DNA from 2 places in the Segeticoccus rhizosphaerae genome. Region 2 is predicted to be linked to the other one. Evidence: riboswitches for the same ligand, from Rfam matches in the RefSeq annotation. Region 2 holds a riboswitch; the other holds the start of a gene.
The links. A riboswitch is a leader RNA that binds a small molecule or an ion and turns the genes downstream of it on or off. The one in region 2 is predicted to bind cyclic di-AMP.

Region 1 (8,807 bases), on a different contig from region 2:
CGAGGTTCATCCCGTCCCGCAGCGGTGTCACCAGCATGACGTCGGCCGCGAGGAACAGCGCCGCCATCTCGCTGCGCGGGTAGGAGTGGTGCAGGTACTGGACCGCCTGGGCCCCGATCGGCGAGTGCTCGCCGTTGATCCGGCCGACGGTGCCCTCGACCTGCGTGCGCAGGTTGCGGTAGGCCGCGACGCGCTCACGGCTCGGCGTCGCGACCTGGAGCAGCGCCGTCTCCGGCGGGGCCACCTCGCCGTCGCGCAGCAGCTCCTCGTAGGCCTTCAACCGGTGCCGGATGCCCTTGGTGTAGTCGAGTCTGTCGACGCCGAGCATGAGGATCTCGGGGTCACCGAGGGACGAGCGGATCTCGGCGGCCCGGGCCTTGACCTCCGGGGTGCGGGCCAGCTCGTCGAGTCCGTTGAAGTCGATGGAGATCGGGATGGCGCTCGCCCGGACCGTGTGTGCCTCGCCGTCATCACCGTGGGGATGGTGGGTGACGGTGTCTCCCTTGGTGGGGAGGCCGACGAGCCGCCGACAGGCCCGCAGGAAGTTCTCCGCGTCGGCGGTGCGCTGGAACCCCAGGAAGTCGGCGCCGAGCAGGCCCTCGACCAGGCTCTGACGCCACGGCAGCTGGGCGAACAGCTCCACCGGGGGGAAGGGGATGTGGTTGAACCAGCCGATCCGCACGTCCGGCCGCAGCTCGCGCAGCATGGCCGGCACGAGCTGCAGCTGGTAGTCGTGCACCCAGACGGTCGCTCCCGGTGCCGCCACCCGGGCGGCCGCCTCCGCGAACCGCTGGTTGACCGCGCGGTAGGCGTTCCACCAGAAGCGGTGGAACGTCGCGCTCACGATCACGTCGTGGTAGATCGGCCACAAGGTCTCGTTGGAGAAGCCCTCGTAGTATTGCTCGACCTCTTCGGCGGACAAGGCCACCGGCTGGAGGTACATGTCGTTCTCGACGAACGGCTCCGGCGCCTCACCGGCCTCACCGGCCCAGCCCACCCAGGCGCCGTCACGGCCCGGCATCACGGACTCCATGGCGGTGACCAGGCCACCGGGGCTGGTGCGCCACTGCTCCGTCCCGTCCGGGTCGACGACCCGGTCGACGGGGAGGCGGTTGGCCACCACCACGAGATCGAAGGTCCTCACGCGGGGACGGGCCAAGACGGTCACCTCTGGTGTCTGGGAGGGGGGACGGTGGACGCAGGGCCAGTCTAGTCGGGCGACGCCGAGGTCGCCCGGTGTCGCGCGACAGCCCCGGAATCCTCGAGAGCCCCGGAATCCTCGAGCCGGCGCGGCGGCTCTGGCGGCGCGGCGGCTTTCGGGCTACCGTCGAATATGCGCATCTCCGACGTGATCCGACGCAAGCAGGACCCCGGGATCGTGACCATCGGTCCCGGTGAGACCGTCTCGGCCCTCCTCGCCCTGCTCGAGGAGCACCGCATCGGTGCCGTCGTCGTGACCGACGACGGGACCACACCTGCCGGCATCGTCAGTGAACGTGACATCGTCCGGCACCTACACTCCGACGGCGCCGCGCTCCTCGACGCCACCGTGAGCTCCATCATGACCAGCGCGCTGCAGACCTGCACCCCCGAGGACGACCTCGACACGCTGGCGCGGCAGATGACCGAGCACCGCGTCCGGCACGTCCCCGTGCTGCGAGACGGCCGGCTCCACTCGATCGTCAGCATCGGCGACATCGTCAAGAACCGCATCGACGAGCTGCAGGACGAGCGGGACCAGCTGGTCGGGTACATCCACCAGCGGTGACCCGCGCGGCGCGCGGGGTCGGGCGTCGGCCGCAGCGGGCCGAGCCGGTGCCGCGGCGCTGCGGCAGGTCGGGTGCAGGTTGCGGCCCACACGGCATACCGTGGAGTCCATGACCATGGGGGCCGCGCCCGAGAGCGAGCAGATGACCGACCCAGCCGACTACGAGCGCCTGGGCCCCTATCGACTGCTCCAACGCCTGGGCGAGGGTGGCATGGGAGTCGTCCACCTGGCCCTGGACCCCTCGGGTCGGGCCGTGGCGATCAAGGTGCTGCGTCCCCACATCGCACACGACGAGCAGGCCAGGCGCCGGCTCGCCCGCGAGGTCGAGACCCTGTCGCGGGTGCGCGACCCGCGCGTGGCCGCGGTCCTGGACGCGGACGTCGACGGTCCGCGGCCCTACGTGGTGACCGAGTACGTGCCCGGCCCACCCCTCGACGTCGTGGTCGAGACCGACGGGCCGGTGCAGGGCGAAGCCTTGGTCCAGCTCGCCCGCGGACTGCTCTCGGCGCTGCGCGCCATCCATGCGGCCGGCGTGGTCCACCGCGACCTCAAGCCCGGCAACGTCCTGATGGTCGACGGCGAACCGGTCGTGATCGACTTCGGCATCGCCCACGTCGCCGACGACGTGCGGCTGACCAGCACCGGTCTCGTGATGGGGACGCCGGGTTATCTCTCGCCGGAGGTGGTCGAGGGGGGATCGGTCACCGAAGCGACCGACTGGTGGGGCTGGGCGGCGACGCTGGCCTACGCCGCATCCGGTGACGCACCCTTCGGCCGTGGCCCGATGCCTGCGGTGCTCGACCGGGTGGGCCGGGGCCAGGCCGACCTGTCCCGGGTGGACCCACGACTCGCCCCGCTGCTGGACGCGGCCCTCTCGCCCGACCCGGCCGAGCGACCGGGCGCGGACGAGGTGATGGCCGCGATCGAGCGGTATGCGAACGGAGCCCCCTCGACCATGGTCCTGCCCACCCACCCGGAGTGGGTGCCGCGCGGATCCGGCCACGACGACACCGTGGTGCAAGGGGGGCAGGACTCCTTCCCAGAGGGTGCCGACCCGTATGGCGCGCCGGGCGCGTCGCCCGCCCAGCAGGGATGGGGACCCCAAAGCGAATCGGCAGCGCGTTGGGAGGACAGCCCGCCGGAGTCCGACTGGCAGGCGGCCTGGGAGACCAGTCCCGGCCAGCCCGATCCCCGGATCGGCCAGCCCATGCGCAGCGGCACGCTGGCGGTGGTCCTCGCCCTGGTCGTCGCGCTGGGTGCGGTGCTCCCGCTGGTGGCCGCCGCCCTCGTGGTGCTGTGGTCGCTCGCAGCCCGGTTCGCAGACCGTTCGGTGACCTCGCTGGTGCTGCGCCGCCACACCGCCGGCCACCGGCGCAGCGACGTCCCGCTCGCCGTGGCCGCCAGCCCCTGGCACCTGCTGCGTGCCGCGCTGGCGACCGTGCTGGCCCTGCTGCTGCCGGCGTTCGTCGCGCTGGCCACCGCGTTGAGCACCGCGCTCGGGCTTGCGGTGGCACGGGGGGGCGATCCGGACCCCGAGCGCGCTCTGCCCGTCGCGGCGGGCCTGCTGCTCGGGCTGCTGATGATGTGGTGGGGGCCAGGCGGGGCCTCGCTGCGGCGCGGTTCACGCAGCCTGGTGCGGGGCTCGCTGCGCCGACCCATCGTCTCGACCTGGGTCGTGGCAGCGTTGGGGGTCGCGGCCGCCGCGCTGGCGCTGTGGGCCTGGCAGCGATCCGGGGTGCTCGACTGGTGGCCCCTGCAACGCCAACAGCTGCCGTTCGCCTCGCTGCTCGACACCAACCCGTTCACCCGGTAACGGTGTCGCAGCCGGTGGTGCGCGGCGCAGCGCTCAGCCGGCACCCGGCTTCAGTGGTTAGCGTGGGTCCATGACCTCGGACCGGACGCCGCGACCGCCTCACGACGGCTCCGGCTCCCGTGACGAAGAGGACGAGGGGCCGATCTCCTCGCGGCTGCGCCATCCGTTCTCGACGCGCGCTCGGCAGCGCATCTTCCGGGCCGAGCTGCCCACGGAGCCGATGCCCCTGGTCGACTCACTGCGCCGGACGCCATACCGCGATCCACGGCGCATGTCGATGGACGAGGAGCAGGAGGTGCACGACTCGCTCGACCTCGCGGTGCGCGTGGGCGAGCTGATGCTGCGATGCGGCGCAGGCACCCGTGACGTGGAGTCCAGCGTCGCCGCGGTGGCCGCCGCGAGCGGCATCGAACGGCTGGAGATCGACATCACCAACCAATCGCTCCTGGTGCAGTGCGTGCGCGAGTCCGGGCGACCCATCACGGTGCTGCGAGTGGTGCGCTCCTCCTCGAAGGATCTGGCTCGCCTCGTGGCGGTGCACGAGTTCGTCGAGCGCCTGGTCGCCGGCGGGTTCGATCGTGCCCAGGCGAAGAAGGAGCTGCGGCTCATCCGGCGCGCGCCGCGGTTCTGGCCGCGGTGGACCGTGTCGGTGGCGTATGGCGTGCTGGCCGCCGCTGTCGCGACACTGCTCGGCGCGGGCCTCCCGGCGATCGTGGCAGCACTGGTCTCCAGCGTGCTGGTCGACCGGGTCGGCATCATCCTGTCGCGGCACGACCTGCCCGCCTTCTACGTCTCGGCCGCCGGGGGAGCGATCGCCACGGTGTTCGTGTGGGGTGCCTTCGCGCTCGGCACCACCGGCGCCTACACGATGACCACGCAGGACTTCGCCTACAGCGTCGCGGGCGGCATCGTCGTGCTCCTGCCGGGGAGGGCGATGGCCTCGGCCGTCGAGGACGCCGTGACCGGTTATCCCGTCACCGGGGCCGGACGGTTGTTCGGGGTGGGGCTGACCAGCGCCGGGATCATCGTGGGGGTGGCGGCAGGCCTGTCGCTCACCCTCCGGGTCGACCACGGGCTCGATCTCGGGCTGGTCTCACCGACCAAGCTGTCCTTCGGCGAGCACGAGGCCGGGCTCTGGATCAGGTTGCTCGCAGGGGGCATCGGCGCGGCGGCCTCGGCCGTGAGCATGCGCACCCGGCGCCGGCTCGTCCTGCCGACCGCCGCGATGGGGGCCGGCGGCCTGCTCGTGGCGGACCTGCTGCACGCCACCGGGGGCATCGGCTCGATGACGGCGCTCGGGCTCGCCTGTGCCGCCATGGGTTTCGTGGGCCGCCTGGTGGCCCTGCGGATGGGTGCGCCGGCGCTCGTGCTGGTGATCCCGGCCATCTCGCCGCTGTTGCCTGGTCTGCGCATCTTCCGTGGCATGTACGAACTCGTCTCGGGGTCGGTGGTCGGCCACGGCGAGGCGCTCGCGACCACCGGTGTCACGACCCTGCTCGGGGCCTCGGCGACCGCGCTGGCCATCGTGACGGGGCTCGTCTTCGGCGACGTGGTGGCGGCCCCGTTCGATCGCCGTATCGTGAGGCGCCGGCGTGCACGGCGTCGGTGACGCGGCCCTCGCGTCGGTGGGCCGCGGAACGGTGATGAGATGGGGAGGCGCCGCGACGTGATGAGCACGACACGCCCCACGTTTGGCGATCGGGGCATCATCACGTAACGTTTTGGTCACGCCCTTCGATGTTAAGGGCGTTCCGGTCGGGGCCGGAGCAGCAGTTCCAACTCCATACCGACCAAACTCACATCACGTGTGTGTCCGCAGCGCCAAACCTCGTCGGCGGACACCTTCCGGGACGTCCGGGCACAGACGAGGGTGGGGGACCCACCAGTGGCGCAGCACTGCTGCGCCTAGGGGTGAAGCCGGCGGAGCCGGCCGGGCACCTGACAGCCCGAACCCGACAGCTCACCTCACCGGCGCCCGTCAGGAAGGAAAACCTCCCCCTCATGCGCTACACCCCTAAGCACGCTGCGCCCAAGAGCGGCAGCACCACTCGTCGCGTCGCGGGCGTTGCCCTCGTCGGCGCCGCCACCACCGTCGCCGGCATGGGCTTCGGCGCCGGCGCGGCCCACGCCTCCGGCGTCTGGGACCGTGTCGCTGCCTGCGAGAGCGGTGGCAACTGGTCGATCAACACCGGCAACGGCTTCTACGGCGGCCTTCAGTTCACCAGCAGCACGTGGCTGGGCTACGGCGGCGGCGCCTACGCGTCTCGCGCCGACCTGGCGTCCAAGTCCGCGCAGATCGCCGTGGCCCAGAAGGTCCTCGCCAGCCAGGGCCCCGGGGCCTGGCCGGTCTGCTCGGTCCAGGCGGGTCTGTCCGGCTCCAACGGTGGCTACAGCGCCCCGGCGCCGTCCACGGACACCTCCTCGCGGAGTGACTCGAGCAGCTCGTCACGCAGCTACGACCGCACCACCCCGCTCGAGGCCTTCAACGGCACCGAGCAGGTGTCGCGTTTCTCCGCCGGTGCCAACGTGCGCTCCGGCCCGAGCACGGCCTACCGTGTGGTGGACTACGCGCCGTCCGGCACCACCGTGAGCGGTGTCTCCAACGGCGCGTGGATCAAGACCTCCAGCGGTCACTACGTGTCCGTCGCCGTGACCCGCGCGGCTGCGCCGGCCCCCGAGGCCGCCCCGGCCCCGAAGGCGGAGTCTCCCAAGGTCAACAAGAACGACGTCAAGGAGATCACCGTCCGCAAGGGTGACACCCTCGGCGAGATCGCCGAGAAGCACGACGTCAAGGGTGGCTGGAAGGCCATCTTCAAGCTCAACAAGGGTGACATCGACGACCCGAACCTGATCTTCGTGGGCCAGGAGATCAACCTGCCCAAGTGATCACCCTTGGGTGAGACCTCCCTGCAAGAGCCCCGCGGCGCACGGCGCGCCGCGGGGTTTTTGCGTGCCCGAGCATGGCCCGGCACGGCACACCTGACCGGCCCCGGAGGGCCGGATCCGACGGCGGGATCTGCGCGCAGATGTGTCAGAAGTGACGCATGTGTCGGCGTGTCGTCCATGGGTTTTAAGGGACCTGAGATATAGGAGGGGCTTGTCAAGCAGCGTGACCTTCCCGTAATGTGCGGCGTCGCACGCCCTCCGTCGCAGGAGTGCGGGCGCCCGGTCGGGGCCGGAGTGCAGGCGCAGGACCCTCAACTCCATAGCAGCTCCCATGACCCACAGCGCGTGCGTGGCCCGCAGCACCGAACCTCGTCGGCGGCCACCTCACCGGAAATCCGGGCACAGACGAGGGTGGGGGACCCATCTTCGACGCGGCAGCCGGTCGCGCCTCGGGGTGAAGCCGGTATGCCGGCCGGGCACCTTCCAGCCCGAACCCGACAGCTGACCCCACAGGCGCCGACGGAAGGAACCACGCCTCATGCGTCCCACCACACCCCTGCGCCCATCCAGACCAGGCGCGACCCGCCGGCGGCTGGCCGGCGTCGCCCTGGCCGGGGCGGCGACCGCGGCCGCGAGCGTCGGAATCGGCGCGCCTGCCGCCCACGCCTCCGGCACGGTCTGGGACCGGGTTGCCGCCTGCGAGAGCGGCGGCAACTGGTCGATCAACACCGGCAACGGCTACTACGGTGGCCTGCAGTTCTCCTACACCACCTGGCGTGCCTTCGGCGGCACGGCATACGCCTCACGCGCCGACCTGGCCACCAAGTCCGAGCAGATCGCCATCGCCCGCAGGGTGCTTGACCGGCAGGGTCCAGACGCGTGGCCGGTGTGCTCGCAGCGGGCCGGGCTGACCCGCGCCAACGGTGGTGCCACCGGCGACACCTCACGCAGCGAGACGCGCACCTCGCCCTACCAACAGCTGGTGGTCGACGGCATCCTGGGGCCCAAGACCAAGAAGGCCATCCAGCGCTGGGTCGGCGTCACGCAGGACGGCATCATCGGACCCATCACCAAGCGAGCGCTCCAGCGCAAGGTGGGCGCCTACCCCGACGGCATCATCGGGCCCAAGACGGTTCGAGCCCTGCAGTCCAAGATCGGCGCCCGGCACAACGGCAGCCGCTACCTCGACCGCGCCACCGTGCGGGTCCTGCAGTCCTACCTCAACAGGCACCTCTGAGCGCGGTTCCGATCGAGCGGTCGACGAGCAGCGCTGGAGGAACGAGCGCCCGAGCTGGTGCACCGCGGGTGTGCTGAGCAGGTCACCGACGGTGTGATCGGTGGAGCTGGGGCCAGCAGTGCGTAGGACGCGAGGAGATCTGATGTCGACGGAGCCGGGTGCGCCGCTCGCGGCTGTCACGGTGGTCTCCTTGGCGACCAACCTCCCCGGCCCGGTTGCGGCGGCGCGGTTGGTCTCGCTGGGCGCGTCGGTCGTGAAGGTCGAGCCGCCTGCCGGGGACCCGCTCGGGATGGTGGTGCCGAGCTGGTACGACGAGCTCATCGCCGGCCAGGAGGTGATCACCCTCGACCTGAAGGACCCGGGCGGCCGTTCTACCCTCGAGACCGAGCTGGCCTCGGCCGACGTGCTGCTGACCTCGATGCGCCCCTCTGCGTCGGCACGGCTGGGCCTCGTCGACGCGGTGGCGCGCCACGGCCTCGTGCTTGTCGAGATCGTCGGCTATGAAGGCGAACGGGCCGAGGAGGCCGGCCACGACCTGACCTACCAGGCTGCGCGGGGCATGGTCCTGCCGCCGGCGATGCCTCTCGTGCCGGTCGTCGATCTGCTCGGCGCCGAGCATGCGGTGTCTGCGGTGCTCGCGGGGCTACGCCGACGTGACCTGGGCGAGGCGGCACCGCACCTTCGCGTGGTGCTCGACGAAGTGGCCGGCCAGGCCTCCGCCACGGTCCGCCACGGCCTCACCGGCCCCGGGAACGCCCTCGGCGGGGCGTCGCCGACCTACGGCATCTACCCCTCTGCGGACGGATACGTCGCGGTCGCCGCGATAGAGCCGCACTTCGCAGGGCGTCTCGCGCGCGGCGTGGGGGCGACCCGCGAGGAGCTCACCACCCGATTCGCCGGCGATTCCAGCGCCCATTGGGAGGCGCTGGGCCGCTCGCTCGACATCCCGATCGTCGCACTGCGCGACCCACGCAACGGCGTGCCGGTCCAGACCTCGACTCCGGGCGGACCGGCCGCCGCGCATCAGTAGAGCGTGACCGTGGGCAACCATGACGGCGCCCGGACGGCGGCACCCGCCGCAGGAGGATTCGCAACGTCTCATC
Region 2 (8,807 bases):
CCTCCCAGGTGTGCTTGCGGCACTGCAGCACATGGCCGTACTCGTGCTTGATGACGTCCTCGATGCGGTCCATCGGTGTCGAAAGACCCACCCAGACCTGGCAGCTCGACAGGTCTGTGGTGCCCCAGTGCCCCGGCGCGCTCGGGTTGTCGTAGGGGTGGACGGTGATGCCATAGCGACGCGCCACCGAGGCGATCAGCCCGTCGCGGGTGAGCGTCGGCTCGGTCGTGTGCGTCGTGGTGGGGCTGGGCGTCTGGGTCGGACGAGGCGTGACCTTGCTCGGCGCCGGGCGCGGTGTGGGTGAGGCAGTCGGTGTCGCGGTCGAGCTCGGGACGGCAGGACGTCTCGTCCGGGCAACCTCACTGCGTGAGGCGGCGCGGGCCGGCTGAGACGTTGCCCGAGCCGCAGGAGGGGTCGCCGGCGACGGGCGGGCCGAGGGGTGGCTGGTGGTGGGCTCGGCCCGCACCGCGCGGCCCATTCGCGCTGCGTTGTGCGCGAACTCGGCAATCCTCTGGGGGGCATGAGCCGACAGCTGGCCGACGATGGGCACGAGGCTGAAGTCGGCAGCGCTGGCGAGGGGGGACGGAATCGCCTGGCTGGAGGGTGCGGACGCGCCGAGGAGCCCGCAGGACAGCGCGACGGCGCCGAGGGCGGGGACGAGGCGTCGCCGGGTGGAGCGGACAGGGCGGGATCGGGTGCGGCTCACGTGACTTCTCCAGGGTTGAGCCGACGCCGGCCGCTCGCGGCTCGCCCGTGGCCGGCGCGGTGCCGGTGTGGGGAGAGGGTCAGGCGAATCCGCTCAGGGCAGGTCGACGGCACGTTGATGAGCGCCAGAACTGCGAGGTAGCAGCGCTGTCGTCACCGTCGGGGACGCGAAAGGCCCGTGAGCCTCTCGCGCGGCCCACTCTCTCCCGACGCACGTCCTGCGGTCAACGCAGCCAATGCCAAATCTTGTTCAGGATTTGACCAAAGTTCGGGCAACGGAGAGTCAACTGTGCTACCTGCCGTCGCCCGTCACGGGCCGCATCGCCGCGCGGCAGCGAACCACGACGGGGCCGGGCAGGAGTGCGAACCTGCCCGGCCCCGTCGTGTGGGTGCAAGGAGAACCTCAGACGCGACCGAAGCCGGAGACCCCGCTGAAGATGTGGCGCTTCTGCGTGCGCAGCCCGGGCTTGCCCGAGTCGAACATCTGGCCCGGACCGGCGTAGATGCCGACGTGATGGGCCGGGTAACCGAAGAACACCAGGTCGCCGGGACGCGGGTGGGCGACCCGGTGGGCGCGACGCTGCTGGCCTGCGGCGGTCCGGGGCAGGTTGACGCCCGCCTTCCGGTAGACGAACTGCGTGAAACCCGAGCAGTCGAACCCGCGGGGGGTCGTGCCGCCGAAGCGGTAGTAGATGCCGGTGTAGCGCTTGGCGATCGAGACGATCGAGTTCACCGGAGCCTTCCGCTTGAGGCTGCGCGACGGAGCCTTCGTCGTGTGGCGTGCCGGAGCCTTATTGACCCTCTTCGCCACGTGCCGGACCAACCGCATCGTGGCGGCCGTCCTCGGCCCGACGATGCCGTCGCGCACCATGTGGTGGCGCGACTGCCAGCGCTTGACGGCTCGCAGCGTCCTCGGGCCGAAGACTCCGTCGGGGTGGGCACCGACGACGCGCTGGATCTTCCGCACCATGGCGCCCCGCGCGCCATACCGGATGGTGTGCCACCTGGCCGGCTTCGCAAGCACCGTGGTGGTCACCGCGGCCGGGGTGACGGCGGTGGGGGCAGGTGCGGCGGCCGGCGGACCGACGGCACCGGCCGTCGGTGCCATGGCGAGGACGAGGCCGCCGGTCACGGCGACGACAGCGGACGCCTGCGCGGCGGGACGGAACGAGAATCGGCTCGGGGCGCGGTGGCGCCCGGGGGTCTTCGTGGACACGCGGGTCTGGCCTCTCCAGACGCCTGCGAGGTCAGCTGTCGGGTTCGGGTGGGAGTATCACCCGGCCTCCGCCTGCTCCCCCGACTCGACGACCCCGTGTCGACCGGTGGAACACACGGACGCTTCACCCCGAGGGGCATCTCTCGACGCCCCGAAGTGGGTCCCCCGCTCCTGCCGTGCGGTCTGTGGATCTCCGCGATGGCGGCAGGATTCGGCGAGCCACCCGGAGAACTGCCCCGTCGGCAGCGGACACGAATCTACACACCCCCGGCGGGTATGTCACGTGCTGGTCAAGAATTGGTCACGGATCTTCCTCGCGGGAGAAAAAAAGTCCCGGCGGCGACGTATCAGGGAGGGCACGGCCCCGGTCCTCTCCGATGACACAGCGGCGGCCACAGACGGGCGACGACGATGATCTACCGCAAGGGCAGGACCGAGCGCATCGTGCGCGGACAGCAACAGCGCTTCTACGGCGACCACCTGGTGGTGGGACTGCCCCATCTCGGGCTCGTCCTGCACCAGCTCGACACGTGGGGCGCCAGTCCTCGCGTCGCAGACGAGGACGAGCGCCTCGGCCTCGCCCTCGTCTGCCTCGAACCCTCCGCCGCCGTGAGCAAGGTGCGCCGACAGTTCCGGTCGTGGGTGAACGAAGCCGTGGCGCGCGCCGAGGATGCGGGCGCCGAGGCTGCTGACCTGGACCTCACCCTGGTCTGCCTGCGACGCCTCTTCGCGCAGCGGTATGCCGGGTGGTTGCCTGCGCTGGGAAAGAACCGGCTGCTGGAGCGGGTCACCGGCTCGTCGGTGGTGCCCGTCGGCTCGAGCCCCGGTGACGTGCTCCCCCGGGGGCGGTTCCCCGGCAACGGCGCGCGCGTGGGGGTGGTCGACTCGCGGCTGCGGCCCCACCCATGGCTTGACGGCGCCGTGATCGCCGCCGCCCGGGACCTGGCCACGGCCGACGGAATCAGCGACCGAGGGGACGCGGACCACGCGACGTTCGTGACGGGTCTGGTGCTGCGGCAGGCTCCCGGAGCCGTCGTCGACCTGCGCGCCGGTCTCCGGGACGACGGGACCACCGACGGATGGTCGCTCGCCAAGGATCTGGCCGACCTCGGGGCGCGGGACACCGACGTCATCCAGCTCAGCGTCGGCTGTCGCACCGACGACGGCCGTCCCCCGATGGTGCTGCAGGAGGCGGTGCGCGCCGTCGGCCCGCGGACCGTGGTGGTGGCCGCAGCCGGCGACCACGGTGGACCCGCGTCGGACGGGATGGCACCCGCACCGGTGTGGCCGGCGGCAATGGAACGTGTCGTCGCCGTCGGCGCGCTCGACGGGGAAGCGCCGGCCGACTCCACCCCGGACGCGCCCTGGGTCGACGCCCTCGCGCCCGGGGCCGACGTCGTGAGCACCTGCGACGTGCACCGGGATGGCACCGGTGGCCTCGGCCGGTGGGGTGGCTCCGCCTTCGCGGCCGCCGCCGTCGCCGGCGCCATCGCCGCCCGGGTCAGCGACGGGGTCGACGGTCCGACTGCCTGGAGGGACCTGGCCGAGACCTCGAAGAGGGACCATGTCGGGCGGTCCCTCGTCGGCCTGCGCCGCCCGTCGGGCTGGCCGGCCGATGGACGACCAGGGCGCGCCGATGAGTACTGAGAGCGACCAGAGGCATGACCAACGCACCCCGACGGACGTCCTCGTCAGGTCTGCCGCAACCGGTGACGAGGCGGCCTGGCAGGAGCTCGTCCTTCGCTACGTGGCGTTGGTGTGCGCGATCTGCCGCCGTTGCCATCTCTGCGAGGCCGACACGGCCCACGTCACGCGCGTGGTGCTCACCCGTGCCCTCGGCCACTTGTCGGAGCTGACCGGGCCCGGGGCGCTGCCGGCATGGGTGGCGGCCACGACCCGGCGAGAGTGCCTGCACCTGGTCCTGCGCGCTGCCGACGAAGTCGAGTTCGCCGACGCGCAGAACGAGGAGGCGGTCCGCGCCGCCCTGGCCCGGCTCCCGGCGCACTGCCGCCGCATGGTGGGGCTGGCGTCGCACCCGACCCGCGTGGACCGGGTGGCCTGACCGGAAAAGGACAAAACTCGGCCGGTGGACACCGCGTTCACGGTGCCCACCGGCCGGTCGGGTCCGGAGTGGCGGCTCAGGCGGCCAAGCCGTGCTCCGGCACGCTGGTGGCGACCACCGTGGCGGGGCCGTGCAACAGTGCGTCGGCGCTGACGGTCGCATCGAGCCCGGCCAGGAGGGCCAGGACGACGGAGCCGACCACGAGGAGCGCAGCAGCACCGTTCACGAGGAGGACGGGAGCCATGACGGCGAAGAAGACAGCGGCCACGACGCCGAGCGCCAGCCGGGCTCCGTGCACGTTGCGCACCTTCACGTTGGTCATTCCTGTTGCGTCAGTACGCATTGGTTCTGCCTCCTCTGGGATAGATCGTTGTCGTGGGTTGCCCCGCACCATGGTATTTGGTACAACAGGCCCCTCCGGCGCCGGATTTCCCTTGTTCAGAGTGACTTTCGCCACAACTCGGTCTGTCGCGCGGCCTCCTCGGGCTCCAGCTGACCTCTACACGACGCGGTGGTGCTGCAGCAGCCGGAAGGCCACCAACCCCGGCAGGATCGGCAGCCAGAACGTGAGCAGCCTCGAGGCCAGCACCGCCGCGACCGCTTCTCCCGACTGGATGCCGATGGCGGTCAGTCCCGCCACCATCGCCGCCTCAACCGTCCCGAGACCTCCGGGTGTCGGCGCCAGCTGCCCGAGGGTCGCCCCGACGATGTAGACCGACATCACCGCCACCACGGAGAAGTCGGGAGTGAAGGCGCGCAGCGTCGCCGCCAGGCCGAGCGCCTGGAAGACCAGGAACGCGACCGACCCGACGAGCAGCTCAGTGGCGAGGACGGGATGGCGCAGGGTGGGCAGCAGCTCGCGGACCAGCTCTCGAAGGCCGCGCAGGGCTGGGCGCAGCAGCCGGCGGCGACCCCAGGGGGACGCGAGCACACCCGCCACGATGGCGATCAGCACCAGCACGACGATGATCACCCATTCGCTGGGCACGGCCAGGGAGCCGATGGGAGCGGCGGCCCCGATCGCGAGCACGCCGAGCAACGTCAGGATCCCGGTGACCAGACCGTGCACCGCCCGGTTGAGGAAGAGGACCGCCACGGCCCGCGAGCGGCGCAGTCCGAGCCGTTCGAGGTAGACGATGTTGATCGCGTAGAAGCCGATCCCGGCCGCGGTGGTACGACCGGTGAAGGTGGCCGCCAGCTGGACGGCTGTGGTGCGCCAGAAGGGCAGTGGGGTGGGACTCGAACCGATCAGGCTCACCGATGCCGCCACGATCGAGAGCACGCCCATCGCGATGGCCACGCCCAACCAGATCCAGTGCGCGTCCTTCAGCAGCGTGAGGACCTGCGGCAGGCTGGCCACCTGCGGGAGCAACAGGTAGATCGCCAGGCCGACGGCCAGCATGATCGCGACGGTGGTCGCGCGCACCGGCGAACGGAACTGCGGCACCTCGCAACCGAGCTGGTCGGCCAGCCTTTCGCGCAGGTCGGCGAGCAGGGTCCGTTCGTCCTCGAGCTGCCGGCGCATGCGCCGGCGCAGCGCCAGCGGCTGCAGGCAGGGCAGCACGCGCTCCAGGTCCTCCTCGTCCAGCGTCCGCTGCGCGCTGTCGACGGCGCGGGTCACCCCGACCACGGACGCCAGTGACACCAGCACGTCCGCGAAGTCCTGGGGCCTCCCGGCAGAGGGTCCACCCACTCGGCTGAACGTGAAGTCCGTGATGCGCGGCTGCCCCTCGGCATCGACCAGGATCGTGTCAGCACGCAGGTCGTGGTGCGAGATCTGGGCCTCCGCCAGGGCCCGCACGTCAGCCCAGATGCCGTCCAACAGCTCGTCGTCGACCTCGCGGGACGCCAAGGTGGACAGTCGCCGCCCCGGCACGTGCCGCATGATCAGGAAAGGCGGTCCGTGCTCGAACTCGCCGGCCAACAGGACCGGGACCGTGCCGATGCCCGCCCTCTGCGCCAGCAGGTTGACGTAGGCCTCGTGCTCGACCTCGTGCCGGGTCGTGGAGAGTCTGGGCTCGAACTCCACCTCCAGGGACGCGAGCAGACGGCGCAGCCGGTAGGTGGGGCCGGCCACGCGGTGCAGCCGACGGACGATCTTCATCCGCAGCGGCTCTCCGTCAGTGGTGACCACCTCGTACTCCAACGGGTGCAACCAGGTCCGGGCGACCGGCGAGACGCTCTTCACGTGCACGCCGGCCCGTTCGAGGACGAGCACCAGGCCCGCCTCCGTGGTGCGCCGGCCCGGCGCCCCCAGGACGAGGTGGAACAGTGTGCCGCACCCCCAGCCGAGGACCGCGCCAGCGAAGATGCCCAACGGCAGGTGGTTGCCGATCACGTCCCCGGCGGCGCCCACCAGGACGACGGCAAGCCACCCGAGTCGTGCCGGACCCCGGCGCAGGTAGGGCGCGGCGACGGTGACGAGGGCAGCGGCCACGGCCGTCTCCGGCGAGGGAAAGGCGAAGCCGGCCGACCCCGGCTGGTGCAGCATCGTGGCCACTTCCGAGCTCGACAACGGTCGTGGCCCCACCAGCCAGGCGATGACCCAAGCCAGCACCCAGCCCAGCGCCGCCGCTGAGGTGAGGGCCACGCCCATGCGGATCCGGCCGACATACAAGGCGATTCCCGCAGTCACGACGATTCCCGGCCAGGATCCGGCCCAGCCCACCACCCGAAGGACGCCCTGCAGCCACTGCGGCAGCTGCTGCACCTCGTTGAAGATGGCCAGCTCGACCGGGTTGACCCCAGGCGTTCGAGCGATCGCGAGGCAGAGCAGCACCACGCCCGCCGAGATGGCCAGACGCACCACGTCGGCCGGGTGCCGGCCGATCGTCATCCGGAGGCGGGCATACCTCCCCGGGCGCGCCGAGGACTTCTCGGCGTCAGGTTCGCTGCGCCCGTTCACCACCACCCTCTGGATGCTGCTCCCCCGCGCCGGATACCTCAACCGGAGGGTCGCTCTCAGCCGTCGGACGAACCCTTGGCCAGGGACTCCTCGATGGCCCGCACCAGCCGCGGTCGAAGCTCGTGACCTGCGATGACGGCATCGACGGAGCCGACTTCGACCGCCCGGTGGATGCTGTGGATCCCGTCGAACTCCGCGGCCACCTCACCGAGCTTCTCCGCCCGCACGCTCGCCCTGAGCTCGACCAGCTCCGTCGCCAGCCCGGCCTTGTGCGCGTCGACCGCGCCCGCCATGCGGGTCTCGAGCTCGTGCACCCGCGGGTCCGCCGCGGTGCGGCCGTCGACCACTCGGGAGAACACCACAGCCGCCGCGGGAGCACCGCCGATCACGGACGCGAACGATCCGTCCACGGCCAACACCGTCATCTGCGGGTTGAGCGCCTTGGAGAAGACCACGAACGCACCACCGTGGTAGCGAGAGACCACGCAGAAGACGATCGGGCCGTCGAAGTTGACGATGGCGCGACCGATCTCGGCGCCGTACTCGAGCTGGAGGTTGCGCAGTGAGTCGGGCGAACCGTCGAACCCGGACAGGTTGGCGAGGACCACCACGGGCCGGTTGCCACTGGCCGCGTTGAGGGCTCGGGCGACCTTCTTGGACGACCGTGGGAACAGCGTGCCGGCGGTGTAGGTGTCGGGGCCGTCGGTCGGCGGGAACCCGCGGCGGGGCACCGACCTGGACTCGATCCCGACGAGGCACACCGGCCAGCCGCCGAGGTGCACGTCCTGCACCACGGCGGTGTCCGCGTCGGCCATGCCGGCCCAGCGCTCGAGCACCGGCAGGTCCTGGTCGGAGACGGCTCGCATCAGCGTCCTGATGTCGAACGCCTTCTTGCGGTCGGGGTTTGACGTCGCCGAGAAGATCTCGCCGACGGTCGCGAACTCACTGTCGGGTATGTCGTGTGGATAGCTGGAGACGTCACGGTCGATCGGGTCCGTGGTCGGCGCACGGCGCGGACCGGACTCGCCCGGCACCAGGTAGCTGTGGTCGTAGTGGGACATCAGGATGTCCCGGGCGCCCGCGAGGTGCGGCGCCCAGTACTGCGCCTCCCCGTTGGGACCCATCACCCGGTCGTAGCCGCCGATGCCGAAGTTGTCCTCGGCCGATACCCCGCCGGAGAAGTCCAGCGACTGCTTGCCGGTGAGCACCATGGCGCTGTCCGGCGTCATCACAAGGATTCCCTTGGTGTGCATCAGCATCGTCGCCTCGGCGTTCCAGTAGGGCTGGGCGCCGACGTTGATGCCGGCCACCACGACGTTGATCTCACCGCCGGCCTGGGTGAACAGCACGATCCGCTTGAGTGCCCGAGCCACCCAGTCCATGTTCTCCGTGCCCGAATCCATCGAGATCCTGGCGCCGGCGGACAACGCGAACCACTCCACGGGCAGCCCTTCGAGCTCGGCGAGGTCGATGGCCGCGATGATCCGGGTGCACTCCGGCTCGGACACGGCACCGAGCGCCTTGATCGGGTCGCCGAGGAGCACGACCCGGGTCACGCCCTCGGGATGACGATCGGTGGGCGTGGAGGCGACGCCCACGACGATGCCGGCCTTGTTGAGGCCGGCCGGGCGCTCGACCGGGGCGAGCTGGCCCTGGTCGTCGAGGTCGTGCTCGACGAAGGAGCCGCCCCGCCCCGCCAGCATGCCGGCCAGCTCGTAGGGGTAGACCGTGCCGCGGCGCCGTGCCCGAAGCACCTTCTGGTCGTAGTCGTCCAAGGGCTTGAGCAGGTCGCTGGGGGCGTCCTGCACCGCCGCCACCACACCCGCTCCAGGCTCGTAGGAGAACCGCACCGCGAGCGGGCGGTCGGCCCCGTCCGGGCCGGTGATCCGTCCCTGGGCGAGCACCTCGGTGATGCCTGC

Region 1: linked by a shared signal. The riboswitch ahead of FCN22_RS22510 (transglycosylase family protein) and the one ahead of FCN22_RS16445 (C40 family peptidase) in region 2 are both predicted to bind cyclic di-AMP.

The regions. Positions count from the first base shown of each region.
Region 1 covers NZ_SWMA01000005.1:206,186-214,992, reverse strand. The annotation lists gene FCN22_RS06435 (alpha,alpha-trehalose-phosphate synthase (UDP-forming)) at 1-1,144, opposite strand, end outside; gene FCN22_RS06430 (CBS domain-containing protein) at 1,334-1,768, shown strand; gene FCN22_RS06425 (serine/threonine-protein kinase) at 1,878-3,581, shown strand; gene FCN22_RS06420 (threonine/serine exporter family protein) at 3,652-5,190, shown strand; cyclic di-AMP (ydaO/yuaA leader) riboswitch at 5,452-5,550, shown strand; gene FCN22_RS22665 (transglycosylase family protein) at 5,583-6,467, shown strand; cyclic di-AMP (ydaO/yuaA leader) riboswitch at 6,843-6,998, shown strand; gene FCN22_RS22510 (transglycosylase family protein) at 7,006-7,704, shown strand; gene FCN22_RS06405 (CoA transferase) at 7,847-8,734, shown strand.
Region 2 covers NZ_SWMA01000029.1:22,952-31,758, reverse strand. The annotation lists gene FCN22_RS16450 (hypothetical protein) at 1-706, opposite strand, end outside; gene FCN22_RS16445 (C40 family peptidase) at 1,109-1,921, opposite strand; cyclic di-AMP (ydaO/yuaA leader) riboswitch at 1,933-2,138, opposite strand; gene FCN22_RS16440 (S8 family serine peptidase) at 2,333-3,568, shown strand; gene FCN22_RS16435 (RNA polymerase sigma factor) at 3,558-3,983, shown strand; gene FCN22_RS16430 (hypothetical protein) at 4,060-4,305, opposite strand; gene FCN22_RS16425 (flippase-like domain-containing protein) at 4,483-6,894, opposite strand; gene FCN22_RS16420 (ATP-binding protein) at 6,945-8,807, opposite strand, start outside.